Linked DNA regions of Cupriavidus necator N-1. The protein of the gene in region 1 binds, or shares a complex with, the protein of each later gene. Links are inferred from orthologs where the notes say so. Each region holds a gene or a part of one and is shown in the gene's direction. Other genes may lie near its edges. The genes, in order: pnp and CNE_RS11995.

The links.
Region 2: the proteins of pnp (region 1) and CNE_RS11995 are in contact, whole or in part, in a cryo-EM structure (PDB 9QH0), measured with the Escherichia coli proteins. The link is inferred for Cupriavidus necator N-1 from one-to-one orthologs.

The regions. Positions count from the first base shown.
Region 1 is NC_015726.1:1,012,159-1,015,393, forward strand. The notes cover bases 75-3,001. They hold pnp (polyribonucleotide nucleotidyltransferase), read left to right. Parts: upstream 75-415; coding sequence 416-2,587; downstream 2,588-3,001. Other genes in these bases: CNE_RS04805 (NAD(P)H-quinone oxidoreductase), read left to right, coding at 2,772-3,001. Outside these bases: more of CNE_RS04805, read left to right, coding at 3,002-3,235. UniProt on the Escherichia coli protein: Involved in mRNA degradation. Catalyzes the phosphorolysis of single-stranded polyribonucleotides processively in the 3'- to 5'-direction. Also involved, along with RNase II, in tRNA processing.
Region 2 is NC_015726.1:2,543,546-2,547,537, forward strand. What follows is about bases 213-3,896. They hold CNE_RS11995 (Rne/Rng family ribonuclease), read left to right. Parts: upstream 213-582; coding sequence 583-3,696; downstream 3,697-3,896. In the rest of the region: GTP 3',8-cyclase MoaA, read left to right, coding at 3,916-3,992. UniProt on the Escherichia coli protein: Endoribonuclease that plays a central role in RNA processing and decay. Required for the maturation of 5S and 16S rRNAs and the majority of tRNAs. Also involved in the degradation of most mRNAs.

The DNA.
Region 1 (3,235 bases):
CACGGTTTCGCGTGAGGCCTCGATGCCTGCTTCAGCAATGCTGGGGCAGGCATTTTGCATTTCTGGCGGGGTGAATCCGCTTTGCCCAGGGATGCAGGCAGTTGATGGAGTGATTTTCGCTTCACGCCGTCCGGCGGACATTCTGATTCCCGGGCGCCCGTTGCAGCAAGCTGCGCAACGGAGTAAGTTGTTCTTTTTTCTGTTTTCAATACCCCGGACCGGCCAAGGAAACAGGGCTTTGTGTCATTCCAGCGCGGCATCGGCAACGCCAGTGCCGCGCTGGAATGGCATAGCACTTCCCTGCGACTGCGACCGGCAACCCGGCAGTTTGCCTGCGGCTGAGAACGCAGGCGTCGCAGGCCGTGCGCGTGTTATTGCGTGATGGCGCGGCCTGCACGCAAGCCAAGGAATGCACATGTCCATGTTCAACAAGATCGTCAAGGAATTCCAGTGGGGCCAGCACACGGTCCGCATGGAAACCGGCGAAATCGCCCGCCAGGCCGGCGGTGCCGTGCTGGTCGATGTGGAAGACACCGTGGTGCTGGCGACCGTGGTCGCCGCCAAGAGCCCGAAGCCGGGCCAGGACTTCTTCCCGCTGACCGTCGACTACATCGAGAAGACCTACGCGGCCGGCAAGATCCCCGGCGGCTTCTTCAAGCGTGAAGGCCGTCCGTCGGAAAACGAGACCCTGACCTCGCGCCTGATCGACCGTCCGCTGCGCCCGCTGTTCCCGGAAGGCTTCTACAACGACGTCCAGGTGGTGATCCACGTGGTGTCGCTGAACCCGGAAGTGCCCGCTGACATTCCCGCGCTGATCGGCGCGTCGGCCGCGCTGGCCGTGTCGGGCATCCCGTTCAACGGCCCGGTTGGCGCCGCGCGCGTGGGCTACAAGGATGGCCAGTACCTGCTGAACCCGACCCGCTCGCAGCTCGCCACCTCGGACCTGGACCTGGTGGTCGCCGGCACCGAGCGCGCCGTGCTGATGGTGGAATCGGAAGCCAACCAGCTGTCGGAAGAAGTGATGCTGGGCGCCGTGGTCTATGGCCACGAGCAAATGCAGATCGCGATCAACGCCATCCATGAGCTGGTGCGCGAAGGCGGCAAGCCCGAGTGGGACTGGGCCCCGGCCGCCAAGAACGAGCCGTTGATCGGCAAGGTCACCGAAGTGGCACTGCCGCTGCTGCAGGAAGCTTATCAACTGCGCCAGAAGTCGGCCCGCAGCCAGAAGCTGAAGGAAGTGAACGCCAACGTGGCGGCCGCACTGGCAGCCGCCGGCGTGGAAGCCGACAAGGTGGAAGTCGGCAACATCATGTTCGACCTCGAAGCCAAGATCGTGCGCGGCCAGGTGCTGGCTGGCGAGCCGCGTATCGACGGCCGCGACACCCGCACGGTGCGCCCGATCGAGATCCGTTCGTCGGTGCTGCCGCGCGCGCACGGCTCGGCGCTGTTCACCCGTGGTGAAACGCAGGCGCTGGTGGTGGCCACGCTCGGCACCAAGAGCGACGAGCAGATCATCGACGCGCTGGCCGGCGAATACCGCGACCGCTTCATGCTCCACTACAACATGCCCCCGTTCGCCACCGGTGAAACCGGCCGCGTGGGCAGCCCGAAGCGCCGCGAAATCGGCCACGGCCGCCTGGCCAAGCGCGCACTGATCCCGGTGCTGCCGAAGGACGATGAATTCGCCTACACCATCCGCCTGGTTTCGGAAATCACCGAGTCCAACGGCTCGTCGTCGATGGCTTCGGTCTGCGGCGGCTGCCTGGCTCTGATGGACGCCGGCGTTCCGGTCAAGGCGCACGTGGCCGGCGTGGCCATGGGCCTGATCCTGGAAGGCAACAAGTTCGCCGTGCTGACCGACATCCTGGGCGATGAAGATCACCTGGGCGACATGGACTTCAAGGTGGCGGGTACCGACAACGGCATCACCGCGCTGCAGATGGACATCAAGGTCCAGGGCATCACCAAGGAGATCATGCAGGTTGCGCTGGCGCAGGCCCGTGAAGGCCGCCTGCACATCCTGCACAAGATGCAGGAAGCGATGGGCCACGCACGCACCGAGCTGTCGGCGCACGCACCGCGCATGATCACCATGAAGATCCATCCGGACAAGATCCGCGAAGTGATCGGCAAGGGCGGCTCGACCATCCAGGCGCTGACCAAGGAAACCGGCACCACCATCGACATCCAGGAAGACGGCACGATCACGATCGCGTCGACCTCGACCGACGGCATGGCCGAAGCCAAGCGCCGCATCGAGGGCATCACCGCGGAAGCCGAAGTGGGCAAGATCTACGCCGGTACCGTGCTGAAGCTGCTGGACTTCGGCGCCATCGTCAACATCCTGCCGGGCAAGGATGGCCTGCTGCACATCTCGGAAATCGTCAACGAGCGTGTCAAGGACATCAAGGACTGGCTGAAGGAAGGCCAGCATGTCCGCGTCAAGCTGATCCAGGCTGACGAGAAGGGCCGCCTGCGCCTGTCGCTGAAGGCCGCGCTGGCCGAAGAGGGCGGCAGCATCAGCCCGATCAACGCTGGCGAAGCCGCCGCGCCGGCCGCTCCGGCCGAAGGCTCGGAACAGCAGTAAAGTCAGCGGGGCCGGATTGCCCGCAGGTGCCGCCGCAAGGTGGCGCCGCCGAAAAAACGGCTGGACGTTGTCCAGCCGTTTTTTTGTTTACACTGCCGGCAACCCTATCGAGCCACGGCTCACACCGACCCTGGCGCGACGCATCGTCGAGCCGCGCCAAGACAAGTACAAGGAGCAGAGCAGCATGCAAGCCATCGAGATCCGCGAATACGGTGCCCCCGAAGTCCTCCAGCTGACCGAGCGTCCCGATCCGGTCGCGGGTGCGGGCGAGGTCCTGATCCGCGTGGCTGCGGCCGGCGTCAACCGTCCGGACGTATTCCAGCGCACCGGCAACTACCCGGTGCCGCCGGGCGCTTCGGACCTGCCCGGCCTGGAAGTGGCGGGCGTGGTGGTGGGCGGCGACCTGTCGCATGCCGACAACCGCTTCGGCCTGAAGGTGGGCGACCGCGTCTGCGCGCTGGTGCAGGGCGGCGGTTACGCACAGCTGTGCACGGCGCCGCTGGCGCAGGTCCTGCCCGCGCCGCAAGGCCTGAGCGATGTCGAGGCCGCCGCGCTGCCGGAAACCTTCTTCACCGTCTGGAGCAATGTGTTCGACCGCGGCTACCTGGGCCAGGGCCCGCGCGGCAAGGATGAGACCCTGCTGATCCA
Region 2 (3,992 bases), 1.5 Mb from region 1 along the record:
AGTCGCCCAAAGGAGGCTTCGGCGAGGCAGGCGGTGACGTGGGAACTGAGTGTTCAGGTAAAACAGAATTTAAAGGCGGATGCCACTGCCGGCATCCGCTTCGGTGAGAGAAGTCCTGCCCGCACCGGGAAACGGTGCCGGCCGGCAGGTTAGCCTGCCGCCTGACTGGAAATACCGGCGCCCGGTCGCAGAATTCCAAGAAGTAGTAGGTGCGCCCGCCAGGAGCAGTCAGGCAGCAACGGCAACCATGCCGTGTCCGAAAAATTTGCTCTTTGACGCGTCTAGGCCTTCCGCGGCCGGCCGCGATGCCGCCGGCGCCGGTTGCGCCGGCGTTCAGCATCGCCTCCGGCACGGGAACGCGCCGGATGTCTGCGCAAGAGCAGCCTCCGGTGTTCTCTCCTGCCCCGCGGACGTTACCCCGACGTCATCGCTCTCTTTCACCCGCGCCCAGCCGCTCGCCTATCCCGCGCAGCGGCGCTTTCCGGCAATTCTCGCGCCTCGCTCGCTCCCTCGCGTGCTCCATAGATCGCCGCGGACACCGCCCAGACGGTGCCACCCGCGACACTGGAGTGAGGTATTGCGATGAAACGCATGCTGTTCAACGCGACGCAACAGGAAGAATTGCGCGTCGCCATTGTCGACGGTCAGAAACTGATCGATATCGACATCGAGACTGCCGGGCGCGAACAGCGCAAGGGCAACATCTACAAGGGTGTCATCACCCGCATCGAACCCTCGCTGGAAGCCTGCTTCGTCAACTACGGCGAAGAGCGCCACGGCTTCCTGCCGTTCAAGGAAGTAGCCCGCGCCTTCTTCAAGGAAGGCATCGACGTGCGCAACGCGCGCATCCAGGATGCCCTGCATGAAGGCCAGGAACTGATCGTCCAGGTCGAGAAGGAAGAGCGCGGCAACAAGGGCGCGGCCCTGACCACCTTTATCTCGCTGGCCGGCCGCTACCTGGTGCTGATGCCCAACAACCCGCGCGGCGGCGGAGTGTCGCGCCGCATCGAGGGCGAGGACCGGCAGGAACTGCGTGAAACCATGGCGCAGCTGACCGTGCCGGAAGGCATGAGCATCATCGCCCGGACCGCCGGCATCGGCCGCTCGGCCGAGGAACTGCAGTGGGACCTGAACTACCTGCTGCAACTGTGGAAGGCCATCGACGGCGCCGCCGGCGACAACAAGGCTCCGCTGCTGATCTACCTGGAATCGAGCCTGGTCATCCGCGCCATCCGCGATTACTTCCAGCCGGATATCGGCGAGATCCTGATCGATACCGACGAGATCTACGAACAGGCCCGCGCCTTCATGAGCGTGGTGATGCCTGACAACATGAACCGCGTGAAGAAGTACCGGGACGACGTGCCGCTCTTCTCGCGCTTCCAGATCGAACACCAGATCGAGTCGGCCTACTCGCGCATGGTGATGCTGCCCTCTGGCGGCGCCATCGTGATCGACCACACCGAGGCGCTGGTCTCCGTGGACGTGAACTCGGCCCGCGCCACCAAGGGCGCCGACATCGAGGAAACCGCGCTGCGCACCAACCTCGAGGCCGCCGACGAGATCGCCCGCCAGCTGCGCCTGCGCGACCTGGGCGGCCTGATCGTGATCGACTTCATCGACATGGAGTCGGGCAAGGCCCAGAAGGACGTGGAAACGCGCCTGAAGGACGCGCTGCGCCACGACCGCGCGCGCGTGCAGATGGGCAAGATCAGCCGCTTCGGCCTGATGGAGCTGTCGCGCCAGCGCCTGCGTCCGTCGCTGTCGGAGGGCTCGCACATCACTTGCCCGCGCTGCAACGGCACCGGCCATATCCGCGATACCGAATCGTCCGCCCTGCAGGTGCTGCGCATCATTCAGGAAGAGGCGATGAAGGAAAACACCGCCGCCATCCACTGCCAGGTGCCGGTGGAGGTAGCCGCCTTCCTGCTGAACGAGAAGCGCCAGGAAATCAACCTGATCGAGCTGCGCTTCAAGGTCAATGTGCTGCTGATCCCCAACAAGCACCTGGAAACGCCGCACTACAAGCTGGAGCGCCTGCGCCACGACGACCCGCGCCTGGAAGAGAGCACCGCCAGCTACCGCATGGCCGAGGCTGCCGCCAAGGAACTGGAAGCCGACACCAGCTACAGCAGCCGCCGCAAGGAAGAAGCCAAGCCGCGCCAGGAAGCCGCGGTCAAGGGCATCACCCCGGAACAGCCGGCGCCGGTATCGGTGCCGCGCCCCGAGCGCGCGCCCAAGCCGGAAGCCCCGGTCGCCCCGCCCGTGCCGGCCACCCAGCCGGTGGTCAGCGGCGGCTTTATCGCCTGGCTGAAGGGCCTGTTCGGTGCCCGTCCGGCGACCCCGCCGGTGGTGGAGCCGGCCAAGCCGGCAGCTGCAACCGAGACCCGTAGCGCCGAAGGACGGCGCGAGCGCGGCCAGCGCGGCGAAGGCCGCGGCCAGCGTGGTGAGCGTGGCGACCGCGCCGAACGTGGTGAGCGCACGGAACGTGGTGAGCGTGGCGAGCGCCAGGGCCGTGGCCAGCGCGGCGACCGTGCCGAGCGCGCGGAACGTGGTGAGCGCCAGGGTGCCGAGCGCGGCGAGCAACGCGAGGGCCGTGGCGAACGCCAGGGCCGCCAGCCGCGCCAGCAAGGTGAAGGCCAGGCCACCCCGGCCCTGGCCCGCCAGGGCGAGGCCGTGCAAGCCGAGCGTGCCCAGGGCGAACGCGTGGAGGGCCGTCAGGAAGGCCGCCGCGACCGCAACCAGGAACGCCGCGAGCGCCAGCGTGAACGCCAGCGCGAACGCAGCGAACTGCGCGAAGCCGAAGCCGGTGAAGCACCGCAGCCGGAAGCCATCGCCGCCGCCCAGGCCCTGGGCGTGCTGCCCCAGGCCGTGACCGAAGAGACGCAAGCCGTCCGCGCCGAGCTGCCGGAAGGTGCCGAGAGCGCCGCCGAGACCGCTGAGGGCGAAGAGCGCCGTCGCCGCAACCGCCGTGGCCGCAACCGCTATCGCCGTGAGCGCGACGAGTCGGCGCAAGGTGCCCAGGGTGAAGGCGAAGGCGACGAAGAAGCCGCCGCTGCCGAAGGCGTTGCCCCGGTGCGCGCTGAAGCCGCCGTGCCGGCCGAGCCCGCACCGCAAGCTGCCGTGGCCGTGGCCGTGGCCGCCGCAGCCGAGGCCGTCGAAGCGATCCGCATCGCCGTGCCGGAAGACGTGGCGCCCGCGCCGGTCGCCGAGGCCGCCCCGCTGACCGCGCCGGCTGCCGAGCCCGTGCCCCAGCAAGCTGCCCCGGTAGCCGTTGCCGTCACAGAAGCCGTTGCCGCCGAAGCGATCGTCGAAACCACCGCAAGCGTGGCCGTCGAAGCGGCTCCGGTCGTGCCGGCACCTGCCGCTGCACCGGTCGCCGCCCCTGTGGCCGAAGCCGCACCGGCCGAGGTGTTCGCCCCAGCAGCCCCGGTGGTTGCTGCAGCGCCGGCCGCACCGGCGGCGTCGGCCACCCCGGCAGCACTGGAGAACCTGGAACCGATGCTGGCCACCGCCGGCCTGCAATGGGTCCATACCGACAGCGACAAGCTGCGTTCGGCCCAGGAAGCCGCCGCCCGCATGGCGCCCGCCCCGCGCGTGCAGCGCGAGCGCAAGGCGCTGCCGCCGCTGCCCCACGGCCCGATGATCCTGGTGGAAACCGGTGGCCGCGAAGTGGAGATGGCGTCGCAGCAGTAAGCATTGCCGCTGCACCGCAGCCAAAGCAAGAGGGGACGGCCACGCCGTCCCCTTTTTTCATGGGCAGCCGGCCGGATGAATCCCCGCCATCACCGGGGGATGCGGGTGCCCCGCCCCCGCCTCAGCTAGAATGGCAGCAGAAGGCATCCGGCCCTCGAGCGCCCCTGATTTGGCCACGCCGCCATGCCGCTCCCCGGACGCCGTGCCCACCCACAGGCCATGACCGAATCCGTCATTCCGATTTTCGACCTGCGCGACCATCGCTACCGCTCGATGACGCCCAGCATTCCCGGCAA